DNA from 2 places in the Variovorax xiamenensis genome. Region 2 is predicted to be linked to the other one. Evidence: riboswitches for the same ligand, from Rfam matches in the RefSeq annotation. Region 2 holds a riboswitch; the other holds the start of a gene.

Region 1 (6,179 bases), 640 kb from region 2:
CACGTGGGCGCAGGCCGCCGCCATCGGCGACGACTGGCCCGACCTGCCGGTGCTACTGCGCGTGGGCTTTCCGGCGGCGCCGGCCAATGCCCACGCGGAAGTGCGAGGCATCGCGCGCTACGTCACCCAGGCACGCGGGGGCGAGGGCGCGGCGCGCGAGTTCTGCGACCTGCTGCTCACGGCCTGCGGCCAGTACCGCGTCATGCTCGACGCCGCCCGGGGGCCGAGCGCATGAGCACCGCGAAACGCGCATTGGGCATGGTGCGCGACGTCCTCGACCGCGCCACGATCTACCTGCCGATCATCCTGACGGCCGCCGTCGCGCTCGGCACCTACTGGCTGGTGCGAAACGCGCCCAAGCTGCTGGAGCCCACCCCCAAGGTCGCGCCGACGCACGAGCCCGACTACTTCATGCGGGATTTCGTCATCAAGAACTTCCTGCCCAACGGGGACCTGCGCAGCGAGCTGCACGGCACCGAGGGCAGGCACTATCCCGATACAGACACCATCGAGGTCGACAAGGTGCGCATGCGCTCGGTGTCGCCCGAGGGGCTGGTGACGCGCGCGACGGCCGATCGGGGCCTGTCGAATTCCGACGGCAGCGAGCTCCAGCTGTTCGGCAATGCCATCGTCATCCGCGACCCGTCGGTGGGGCCGAACGGCAAGCCCACGCCGCGCCTCGAGTTCCGCGGCGACTTCCTGCACGCCTATGTCGACACCGAGCGCGTCACGTCGAACAAGCCGGTCACGCTCATCCGCGGCACCGACCAGTTCACCGGCGACACGCTCGACTACGACAACCTGAGCGGCGTGGCCAACCTCAACGGCCGGGTGCGCGGCGTGCTGATTCCGTCGGCGGCCGCGGCAGCACCCGCTCCCGCAAAGAAGCGCTGAGGACGATTTTTCTCATGGCCAACGGCTCCCCGCTCGTCTTCATCACCGGCGCCTCCAGCGGCATCGGCCAGGCGCTGGCCGCGAGCTTCTACGACGCGGGCTACCGGCTGGCGCTGGTCGCGCGGCGAACGGGGGAAATCGAATCGTGGGCGAACGCCCGCCAATTGAGCGCGGACCGCTACCGCGTCTATGGCGCCGACGTGGCGCAGACCGACAGCATCGTCGCCGCCGGCAAGGCCTGCATCGAGCAGCAGGGGCTGCCCGACGTGGTGATCGCCAATGCCGGAATCAGCATGGGCATCGACACGGCGGAGCGCGAGGACATCGACGTGATGGCGCGTACTTTCGCGACCAACAACGTGGGCCTGATGGCCACTTTCCATCCCTTCGTGCGGGCGATGGTCCAGCGCGGCAGCGGGCGGCTGGTGGGCATCGGCAGCGTGGCTTCCATCCGTGGGCTGCCGGGGCACGGCGCCTACTGCGCGAGCAAGGCGGGCGTGGTGGCGTACTGCGAGAGCCTGCGCGGCGAACTGCACAACAGCGGCGTCAAGGTCGTCACGCTGTGCCCGGGCTACATCGACACGCCGCTCACGCAGGGCAACCGCTACGGCATGCCCTTTCTCATGAAGGCGGAAGATTTCGCGGCGCAGGCGCTGCGCGCCATCGAGGCCGGCACCAGCTACCGCGTGATTCCCTGGCAGATGGGCGTGGTCGCCAAGATCATGCGCATGCTGCCGAACGCCGTGCTCGACCGCGCGGTGCAGGGGCGCGAGCGCAAGAAGCGAAGCGGCGAAGCCTGATCTGACTGAAGATCGATCCGGGCCCGATCGGACCGATCGCGGATCGACAAAAGAAAAAGGCTCCCGAGGGAGCCTTTTGTCTGTCTGAGTGTGCTTCGGAGTGTCGCAGGGTTCAGTAGCCGCTGTTGCCGCCGCCGTAACCACCGCCGCCACCGCCAGAGCGGCCACCGCCGCCGCCACGGGGGCCGGCGCCGTAGGGGCTGCGGAAACCACCATCGCCACCACCGCCGCCACCACCACTGCGGCCACCGCCGCCGTAGCCGCCACCACCGCCGGAGCGACCGCCACCACCGTAGCCGCCACCACCGCCGCCGCCGTAGCCACCGCCACCACCGCCGCCATAACCACCACCGCCGCCGCCGTAGCCGCCACCACCGCTGCGCGGGGGACGAGCTTCCATCGGACGTGCTTCGTTGACGACGACGCTGCGGCCGCCCAGGGGCTGGCCGTTCATGCCGTTGATTGCGGCCTGTGCTTCCGCGTCACTGCCCATCTCGACGAAGCCGAAGCCCTTCGAGCGGCCGGTGTCACGTTCCATCATGACCTTGGCGCTGGTCACTGCGCCGAACTGCCCGAAGGCTTGTTCGAGATCTCCGTCGCGCACCGAGTAAGGCAGGTTGCCGACGTACAGTTTGTTGCCCATCAAGGGACTCCTATAAACACATCAAGAAAAGCGATGGAGTCCCGAAAGCATCACTCAAACGAGAGCGTCGAGTCGCGCGAAACTGACCGATCACCGAACTGCCCCCCGACCAAATTGAAGAGGGAGGCTCGTGCATTATGGGTGAAATATCCGAATTGCAAGCGGGAAATTGCTTCTTGAGGTAGCACCTGTCAAAACTATCCGAAAGCTAGTGCCTACTTGCATGATCGGGCGAGGTCCTTCGCCCTACATCCGCGTCTGCATGTAGAATTCCGCCCGTCATTGGGGAGTAGCCGCCTTCCGATCTGCGAGAAGGGCCCGCGTCAACAGACTTGTCCTGTCCCACCAGGATATGGCGCGTGCAGTGAACACACCTGGCGAGACCTTTGACCGTGCAACTTCGGGAATATGGCCGAAGGTGTTGCACGGTCAATTGCGTCCTTCGGCCCAAGGAACCCCACGTCATCATGGAAGCTTTTCTCGTAGCAACGGGCGTCGTCGCGCTCGCGGAAATGGGCGACAAGACCCAGCTCCTGGCCCTCCTGCTCGCCGCCCGCTTCAGGAAACCCTGGCCCATCGTCCTCGGCATCTTCGCCGCCACAGTCATCAACCATGCCCTGGCGGGCGCCGTCGGCAACTACCTCACGCGCTGGCTCGGGCCCGAGGTGCTGCGGTGGATATTGGGCGGCTCGTTCATCGCCATGGCCGTCTGGATGCTCATCCCCGACAAGCTGGACGACGACGATGCCCCCGGCACATCGAAGTTCGGCGTCTTCGGCACCACGGTGATCGCCTTCTTCCTCGCCGAGATGGGCGACAAGACCCAGATCGCCACCGTCATGCTTGCAGCCCGCTTCACGCACGACTACTTCTGGGTGGTCGTGGGCACCACGCTGGGCATGATGCTGGCCAACGCGCCGGTGGTGTGGCTCGGCGAGAAGATCGTGCGGCGCGTGCCGATCAAGCTCGTGCACGGCGTCTCCGCAGCGATCTTCCTGGTGCTCGGCGTCCTCATGATCGTCGGCATATAAAAGCAAACCCGGCCCCCTTTCCAAGGGGGTTGGCGAAGCGGCACGCAGTGCGCGAAGCCTGGGGGATATACTTGCCCTGCGCCGATTTGCTTCAGCTTGCGGGCGCTCTATAAATTCAGCTAAAGACAGGCGCGGCAGACCCGGCTCGTTTTTGGCGAGGCCGGGTTTTTTCATTCATGTCTTCGTCGCCACCTCTGGTCGTCACTCCGCAGTCGATGCAGTTCGCAGGCCCGCTGGCCCTGCGCAGCGGCGCATCGATCAGCGACTACACGCTCGCCTACGAAACCTACGGCACCCTGAACGCCGAGCGCAGCAACGCCGTGCTCGTGTGCCATGCGCTCAACGCTTCGCACCACGTCGCGGGCGTCTACCAGGGCCAGGCCCGCTCCGAGGGCTGGTGGGACAACATGGTGGGCCCGGGCAAGCCGGTCGACACCGACCGCTTCTTCGTCATCGGTGTCAACAATCTCGGCTCCTGCTTCGGCTCGACCGGCCCGATGCACGTCAACCCCGCCACCGGCCGTGTCTACGGCGCCGACTTCCCGGTGGTCACCGTCGAAGACTGGGTCGACGCCCAGGCAGCCTTGCTCGACGCCCTCGGCATCCAGACGCTCGCCGCCGTCATGGGCGGCAGCCTCGGCGGCATGCAGGCCCTTTCGTGGACGCTGCAGTACCCCGAGCGCGTGCGCCACGCCGTGGTCGTGGCCAGCGCCCCCAACCTCACGGCCGAGAACATCGCCTTCAACGAGGTGGCGCGCCGCGCCATCGTGACCGACCCCGACTTCCACGGCGGCCACTTCTACGAGCACGGCGTGGTGCCCAAGCGCGGCCTGCGCATCGCGCGGATGATCGGCCACATCACCTACCTCAGCGACGATGTGATGAACGCCAAGTTCGGCCGCATCCTGCGCAGCGCCGTCGAGGGCGAGGTGGCAGGCGCCGACTACCGCTACTCCACGCAGGACGTCGAGTTCCAGATCGAGAGCTACCTGCGCTACCAGGGCGACAAGTTCAGCGAATACTTCGACGCCAACACCTACCTGCTGATCACCCGCGCGCTCGACTACTTCGACCCCGCGCGCAGCCACGGCGGCAAGCTCAGCACCGCGCTGGCCCAGGCCACCGCCAAGTTCCTGCTCGTGAGCTTCAAGACCGACTGGCGCTTCTCCCCCGCGCGCAGCCGCGAACTCGTGAAGGCACTGCTAGACAACCGCCGCAACGTGAGCTACGCCGAGATCGACGCGCCGCACGGCCACGACGCCTTCCTGCTCGACGACGTGCGCTACATGGGCGTGGTGCGCTCCTACTTCGATCGCGTCGCCAAGGAGTTCCAGCAATGAGCGACCTCGAACATCAAAGACTCATCGCCGAACTGGTGCCGCAAGGCTCGCGCGTGCTCGACCTCGGCTGCGGCGACGGCGCCCTGCTCGACCTGCTGCAGCGCGAGCGCGGCTGCACCGGCTACGGCGTGGAGATCGCCGACGGCAACGTGCTGCAGTGCATCCGCCGCGGCGTCGACGTGATCCAGCTCAACCTCGACGAAGGCCTCGCGATGTTCGACGACGCCTCCTTCGACGTGGTGCTGCAGATCGACACGCTGCAGCACCTGCGCAATGCCGAGGTGATGCTGCGCGAGACCGCGCGCGTGGGCCGCATCGGCATCGTCGCCTTTCCCAACTTCGCGCACTGGCCCAACCGCATGAGCGTGGCGCGCGGGCGCATGCCCGTCACGCGCCGCCTGCCCTACCAGTGGTACGACACGCCCAACATCCGCGTCGGCACCTTCAAGGACTTCGAGGTGCTGGCCGGCAAGAACAACCTGCGCATCCTCGACGCCTTCGGCCTGCAGGACGGGCGCGACGTGCGCTGGCTGCCCAACGCGCGCGCCAGCACGGCGGTCTTCAAGTTCGAGCGCGGCGGCGGCTGATCGCGGCGGGGCGCATCGACGGATGAGCTTCACGCTCGCACAGCCGGTCCACAGCGAGCTCGTCATCAAGAAGAGCCGCTTCATCGGCTGCGTGCAGCCGGTGGCCGATCGCGCCGCGGCGCTGGCCGTGGTCGCCTCCCTGCGTGCAGAGCACCCTGCGGCCGCGCACGTCTGTTGGGCTCTCATGGCCGGCGGCCAGTCGGCCGCGAACGACGACGGCGAGCCCGGCGGCACCGCGGGACGGCCGATGCTGGAGGTGCTGCGCCACCAGCAGGTCGAGGGTGCTCTCGCGACCGTGGTGCGCTACTTCGGCGGCGTGAAGCTGGGTGCGGGCGGCCTCGTGCGGGCCTACACCGACGCGGTCGCGCAGGCCCTGCTCGGCGCCACGCTGGTGCCGCTGCTGCGCCAGCGCAGCCTTCGCTGCTCGGTGCCCTATGCGCTCGAAGGACTGGTACGGCGCGAACTCGCGGCTGCCGGCGCGGTGCTCGAGGCCGTGCAGCACGGCGACGACGTGGCCTTCGCCTTCTCGCTGCCCGAGCCCGAGGCCGACGCCTTCATCGCGCGCCTCGGCGATGCTGCGCAAGGGCGCGTCGCCTGGCCGAAGGAGTGAGCCTCTTCGCAGGCACCGCCGGTGCCGAAGGCTCCGCCATCGCGAGAATGCCGCGCGCGGCCACGGGGACCGCCGCCGATTCGTCGTCGCCGCCGCGCCGCGCCATCTCGGCGGTCACGATGCCGGTCGGTACCGCGAGCACGCCCCAGCCCACGAGCATCATCACCGAGGCGATGGCGCGGCCCAGGTCGGTCTTGGGCACGAGGTCGCCGAAGCCCACCGTGGCCATGGTCGAGATCGCCCAGTAGACCGCCACCGGAATGCTGGTGAAGCC
Region 2 (6,179 bases):
CTCCTGCATGGCCGCCAGCACGCGCGGATTGCCGTGGCCGATGTTCGCGACCACCGCACCGGCCGTCGCGTCGAGGAAGCGGCGGCAGCCCGTGTCCCACAGGTAGATGCCTTCGCCGTGCGCGATGCGCGGCGGCCGCGGCGTGCCCTTGGCGGCATAGAAGCCGAGCACGGAACCGCCCTTGGGCGTGTCTCCCACGGTGCGGGGGGTGTCTTCGATCGAGGCGCTCATCGGGAAATATCCATTCATCGCAGGTCTTGAACGGCCACGACGATAGGCAGAGCCCGCCGCCGCGGGTAGACGTATGGGCCGATGAAGTGCTATACGTCTGGCGCATGAAGAACACCCACGACCGGCTCGACCTGCTGCACACCTTCATCCGCATCGGCGAGAGCGGATCGCTCAGCAAGGCGGCGCGCCTGCTCGACACCACACAGCCCACCGTGAGCCGCCGCCTGCTGGAGCTGGAGCGGTTGCTGGGCTGCAAGCTGGCGATCCGCAACACCGCGAACTTCTCGCTCACCGACGAAGGCCGCTCGCTGCTGGCCGAGGCGCACGACCTCACCGACCGCTGGTCGGGCCTGTCGCAGCGGCTGCAGGGCGGGCAGAGCCGGCCCGAGGGCACGCTGCGCGTGATCGGCCCCTCCGGCTACGGCACCGGCTTTCTCACCGACACGGTGACCGACCTGCGCGCAGAGCATCCGCAGCTGCGCGTGGAACTCACGCTGACCGACCGCGTGGTCGACCTCGCGGCCTCCGGCGCCGAATGCTGGGTGTGCGTGGGCGAGGTGCGCGACCCCGGCCTCGTCTGCCGCACGGTGGGCCGCATGGAGCGCGTGCTGATCGCCACGCCCGAGCTGCTGAAGCGCACAGGCCCCGTCACGCTGGCGCGGCTGCCGCAGCTGCCGTGCGTGGGCCTGATCCCGTACGTGACTGGCAACGTGCGGCTCATCAACCGCGCGGGCCGCTCGCGCATCGTGCCGCTCGACACCCCCATCCGCACCGACAGCCTGCTCGCGAGCTACCGCGCGATCCTCAACGGCGCGGGCATCGGCGCTGCCGCGCCATGGATGTGCCATGAAGACATGCAGGCCGGCCGCCTGAAGCGCGTGTTGCCCAACTGGTGGCTGGAGCCCATCGGCGTGCACGTCGCGCTGCCGCCGGGGCTGTACCGGCCGGCGAGGGTCACGGCCTTCGTGGAGGCGCTGCGGCGGCGCATGCATGCGCTGCCGGGGTTCAGGCCGGCGGCGTGAGCCCCGGCTACATCAGCGCGACCACTGGATAGCGGCGCCACCCGATCTCCGCATGGCGGCGGCCGTGCGCGAAGATGAAGCCCAGCACCGCGCGCTCGTCGCCCAGCAGCGCCGGGTTATCGAGCTTCCATTGCTCGAAGCGCTGCTTCAGTTCGGGCTCTTCCTCCAGCATGCGCAGCGCGGTGTCCTCGAAGACGTAGGGCGAGAAGTTCTCCTTCTTCTCCAGCACGCTGTTGAAGAAGCCCCAGCGGAAGAAGCTGTCGTGGGCCTGCGGCTCCAGCGTCTCGACCGCGTAGCGGGCACGGGGCTGGTCCAGCGGAACCAGGACGTCGCCCGTGCGCGCCTGGAACGGCTCGGTGCTCTCGGCGAGCTCGACCTCGTCGTGGAACATGTGGCCTTCATAGGCCGTGGGACGCGAAGTCACGCTGCGGATGCGGTACACGCGCGCCGCGTCGAAGAGCCGGTCTTCGTCGAGCCGCTTCAGCTCGACGCCGTTCCACTCCAGCCGCTCGATCGCCTCGCGCCATGCCCGGGGCACGAGATAAGCCCTGGGCGCGGCGGCCGTCTCTCCCACGATGCAGCGGTCGAAATGCACGATGTCCTTCTCCCACGGCTGGCTGCGGTCGTAGGCCAGGCGCTCGTAGCTGCCCAGCAGGCTGGGCTTGCGGACTGCGCGATAGCCCTTGAAGCGGAGGCCGGCGGGCCGGCTGCGGTCGTTGCGCCAGGTCAGCGGCCAGCGGGCCTGCCGTGCGGCGGCGGCCTTCGCTTCGCTGCGCAGCTGCTGGATGCGCGCCGCGTTCGCGATGCTGAAGTCGAGCACCGTCTCGACCAGCGCCCGCATCGAGGCCACGCGATCGGCGAAGGGCTTGAGCATGTGGGTCTCGGGCATGAAGCCGATGGTGTGGTGCAGCGCGGCGTAGCCGGTGGAAAAGCGCGGCGTGTCGAGGAAGTCCTCGATGCCGTCGTCGGGCGTCTCGGCCAGCAGGTTCATGTACGGGCAGGTGGGCCAGCCGCGTTGCGACATGCCGCCGTAGATCGCGGGCAGCATGCTCTCGCGCAGGAAGGCACCCAGCCCGCCGCCCAGCTTGTCGGGCTGGGTCGGGATCAGCGTCATGGTGTAGCTGTAGTCGGCGCCGTTGGAGGTGTGGGTGTCGACCATCACGTCCGGGTCCCACGCGGTGAAGAAGCGGTTGAAGACCTGCGCCGCGAGGCTGTCGCACTTGATGAAGTCGCGGTTCAGGTCCAGGTGCTTCCCGTTGCCGCGGAAGCCGAAGGACTCGGGGCCGAGCTGGTTCACGCGCGAGGTGTTCTGCCGGTCGATGCAGCCGTCCACGTTGTAGACCGGGATGAAGAGGAACACCGTGCGGCCCAGCGCGGCCAGCTTCTCGGGCTGCGTGCAGAAGTCGCGCACCAGCGCCATGCAGGTGTCGATGCCCTCGGGCTCGCCGGGATGGATGCCGTTGTTGTTGAAGAACACCGGACGCCCCTGCCGCGCGAGCGTCTCGCGGTCGAACACGCCGTCCGAAGTGACCACGCCGGCGTGAAGGGGAACGCCGGTGTCCGAGACCCCGATCTCGCCCCAGCGCAGCACGCCGGGGAAGTCTCTGGCCAGCCGCTCGTAGAAGGCGATGCATTCGGCCCAGGTGGCGGTCTGGTTGCCGTTGCCGGCTTCGAACGGCGTGACGTAGGAAGTGTCTTGTGGAGCGGTCATGGGAAGAAGGCTACAGTAGTCGCCCCTCCCGGTCATCCAGCCCTTCTTTCTTCAAAAGAGCCAGACAAGGCCGCAAGCAATACATATTCATTCAAGGAAACGCATATGGGCGCCCAATGGAAAGCCAAACACAAGGACATCGCGGCCAACGCCAAGGGCCGGCTGTTCGGCAAGCTCGTCAAGGAAATCGTGGTGGCCGCGCGCAACGGCGCCGACCCGGCCTCCAACGCGCGCCTGCGGCTGGTGGTGGAACAGGCCCGCAAGGTCTCGATGCCCAAGGACACGCTCGACCGCGCCATCAAGAAGGGCGCGGGCCTCACGGGCGAGGCCGTGCACTACGAACACGTGATCTACGAAGGCTTCGCACCGCATCGCGTGGCCGTGATGGTCGAATGCCTCACCGACAACGTGAATCGCACCGCGCCTGAAATGCGCGTACTGTTCCGCAAGGGCCAGCTGGGCACCTCGGGCTCGGTGTCGTGGGACTTCGACCACGTCGGCATGATCGAGGCCGAACCCGCGAAGCCCGACGCAGACCCCGAAGTGGCCGCCATCGAGGCCGGCGCGCAAGACTTCGAGCCGGCCGGCGAAGACCACCCCGCCGTCTTCCTCACCGACCCCACCGACCTCGACCTCGTGAGCCGCGCCCTGCCGGCGCAGGGCTTCACCGTGCTGTCGGCCAAGCTGGGCTACAAGCCGAAGAACCCCGTCGATCCGGCGAGCCTGAGCGCCGAGGCGCTGGAAGAAGTCGAGAGCTTCCTCGCTGCCATCGACGCGAACGACGACGTGCAGAACGTGTTCGTGAGCCTCGCGGGTTGAGCATGCTTGCCGGCAGGTGCCTGTGCGGCGCCGTTCACTACGAGGTGGCGGATGAATTCGGCTACTCGCTGAACTGCCACTGCGCGGACTGCCGGCGCGCGACCGGCTCTGCCTTCAAGCCCTTCGCGGGCATCGAGCGCGGCAAGTTCGCCATCACGCAGGGAGGGGACGGACTCACGATCTACGGCAAGCCCGACGCGGGCGACCTGCACTGCGCGAAGTGCGGCTCGCTGCTTTGCTCGGTGGTGCGCGACGGGCAGTTCGTGCACGTCACGCTGGGCACGCTGGTCGATGCGCCCTCCATCCGCCCGAGCGCGCACATCTTCGTGGGCTCGAAGGCGCCGTGGTTCACGATCACGGACGACCTGCCGCAGCACGAGGCGCACGTGCCTGCGCCCCCGGCGCAAGCCTGAGCGGCGCACCCACCGGCCGCTTTCTGCTTTTCTTTCGCCGCGACGTCTGGGAGAATCGCGGCTCCTGTCATTGGGGAGTAGCCAGCCTTTCGTTCGCGAAAGGAGCTCACGTCAACATTCTTGGGATTCGACGAATCCCATGGCGTGGGCAGCGATCCGGACCAGCTTCAGCCTGGCTTCCGGACCGACCAGCGAGACCTTTGGCCACAGCGTGTTCCGTCAGCCGGACGAGCCACGCTGCTGTGCCATCGGTTCATTGCTTGTCCGGCGCCCCACGTCCATGTTCCTCACAGCAGCTCTGTTCGTCCTGTCCGCGGCAGCGATCTACTTCGCCTGCGAATACTTCGTCAACGGCGTCGAGTGGCTCGGCCACCGGCTGAATCTCAGTGCCACCGCCACCGGCACCGTGCTTGCCGCATTCGGCACGGCATTGCCCGAAAGCGCCGTCACCTTCACCGCGGTGGTGATGGGAAGCACGCCCGCGCAAAAGGACATCGGCGTGGGCGCGGCGCTGGGTGGCCCGCTGGTGCTCGCGACCCTCGCGTATGCCGTGGTGGGAGCCGCGCTGCTCGCCAATCGCCGCAAGCCGGGTGGCGCGGGTCGCGGGCACGTGGTGGAGGTCGACCAGAAGAGGCTGGGCCGGGACCAGGCCTGGTTCATGGCGATCTTCGTGGTCAAGGCCGGCCTCGGCCTCCTCGTCTTCGCCGTCAAGCCGTGGCTCGGCGTGCTGTTCCTGCTGGCCTACGCAATCTACGTCTGGCGCGAACTCCGGGGCGGCCCCAGCGAAGGCCCGGCGGGCTTCGAGCCGCTGAAGATCAGGCCCCGGGACACCAGCCCGGCCATGTCCTGGGTCGTGCTGCAGACGGCGGCCGCGCTGGGCGTGGTCGCATTCGCCTCGCACATCTTCGTCATGCAGCTCGAATCGCTGGGCACCGCCTTCGGCATGCCGGCGCACATGGTGGCGCTGCTGCTGAGCCCGGTGGCCACGGAGCTTCCGGAAGTGATGAACGCGCTGATCTGGGTCCGCCAGGGCAAGGAGCGGCTGGCGCTGGCCAACATTTCCGGCGCGATGATGATCCAGGCGACGATCCCGAGCGCGCTGGGCCTCTTCTTCACGCCGTGGCTGTTCGACGGCCCGCTGATGGTGGCCGCGCTGGTCACGATGCTGGCCGTTGCCTTCCTGTGGTCGGTTTTCCGCAAAGGCGTCATGGACAGCCGCCTGCTGGTCTGCGCCGGCCCGCTGTACCTGGTGTTCGTGGGCTACGTCGTCTGGTACTTCCGGTGAGCCCCTGGTCGAAGGCTCCCGCGAGCACCGCGCGGCGCTTCAGCCGGCGGCTCCCGGATGGCGCGCGCGAAACTCGCCTGGCGTCATCCCCTCGATCCGCCGGAAGTGCCGGTTGAAGTTCGAGACGTTGTTGAAGCCCACCTCGTAGCAGATGCTGCTCACATGCTGGCGCGTCGATGCCAGCAGCCGGCAGGCCCTGGCCACGCGCAGGCCGATCACGAAGTCGGTGAAGGTCTGCCCGGTGCTGCGGCGGAAGCTGCGCGAAAAGGCGTTCTCGCGCATGCCCACGATGGCGCCCACTTCGGCCAGCGACAGGTCTTCGGCGTAGTTGTCGCGGATGTGGTCGATCGCCTTGTGCATGCGCAAGGCGCGGGCGTCGTCGCCGAGGCCTTCGCCGGCCAGGGCAACGCCGGAGAGCACGCGGTAGTCGCTCCACTGCGCGAGCTCGTCCAGCAGCGCGGCGAATTCTGCAAAGCGTGCGAGCCCGCGCAGCGCTTCGATGCGGCGCAGGCGCGCGAGCGTGCCCGCCTCCAGTCCGACGAACTGCACGCCCAGCCGCGCACGGGCCAAGAGCGGCCCTGCGTCGGCGAGTTCGGGAAAGAGCGCCATGCCGCGCCTCAGAGGCTCGTCGCTGAAGCGAAGCACCAGTCCGCCATCGCTGCCCAGCTGCATGCGATGCTCGAAAGCGAGGCTGCGCG

The links. Region 2 has a riboswitch for manganese ahead of SFB74_RS02710 (sodium:calcium antiporter). Riboswitches for the same ligand answer to the same signal wherever they lie in the genome.
Region 1: it holds a riboswitch for manganese, as region 2 does, so the genes downstream of both, SFB74_RS33175 (TMEM165/GDT1 family protein) here and SFB74_RS02710 (sodium:calcium antiporter) in region 2, are expected to answer to the same signal.

The regions. Positions count from the first base shown of each region.
Region 1 covers NZ_CP139038.1:7,185,727-7,191,905, reverse strand. Annotated here, with positions in the region: gene SFB74_RS33195 (KdsC family phosphatase) at 1-235, shown strand, start outside; gene lptC (LPS export ABC transporter periplasmic protein LptC) at 232-894, shown strand; gene SFB74_RS33185 (SDR family oxidoreductase) at 909-1,694, shown strand; gene SFB74_RS33180 (RNA recognition motif domain-containing protein) at 1,807-2,337, opposite strand; yybP-ykoY riboswitch at 2,610-2,796, shown strand; gene SFB74_RS33175 (TMEM165/GDT1 family protein) at 2,805-3,368, shown strand; gene metX (homoserine O-succinyltransferase MetX) at 3,545-4,708, shown strand; gene metW (methionine biosynthesis protein MetW) at 4,705-5,295, shown strand; gene SFB74_RS33160 (IMPACT family protein) at 5,318-5,905, shown strand; gene SFB74_RS33155 (ion transporter) at 5,850-6,179, opposite strand, start outside.
Region 2 covers NZ_CP139038.1:623,213-629,391, reverse strand. Annotated here, with positions in the region: gene SFB74_RS02735 (aspartate aminotransferase family protein) at 1-231, opposite strand, end outside; gene SFB74_RS02730 (LysR substrate-binding domain-containing protein) at 336-1,253, shown strand; gene SFB74_RS02725 (M14 family zinc carboxypeptidase) at 1,261-2,964, opposite strand; gene SFB74_RS02720 (YebC/PmpR family DNA-binding transcriptional regulator) at 3,070-3,783, shown strand; gene SFB74_RS02715 (GFA family protein) at 3,786-4,196, shown strand; yybP-ykoY riboswitch at 4,257-4,458, shown strand; gene SFB74_RS02710 (sodium:calcium antiporter) at 4,477-5,481, shown strand; gene SFB74_RS02705 (helix-turn-helix domain-containing protein) at 5,521-6,179, opposite strand, start outside.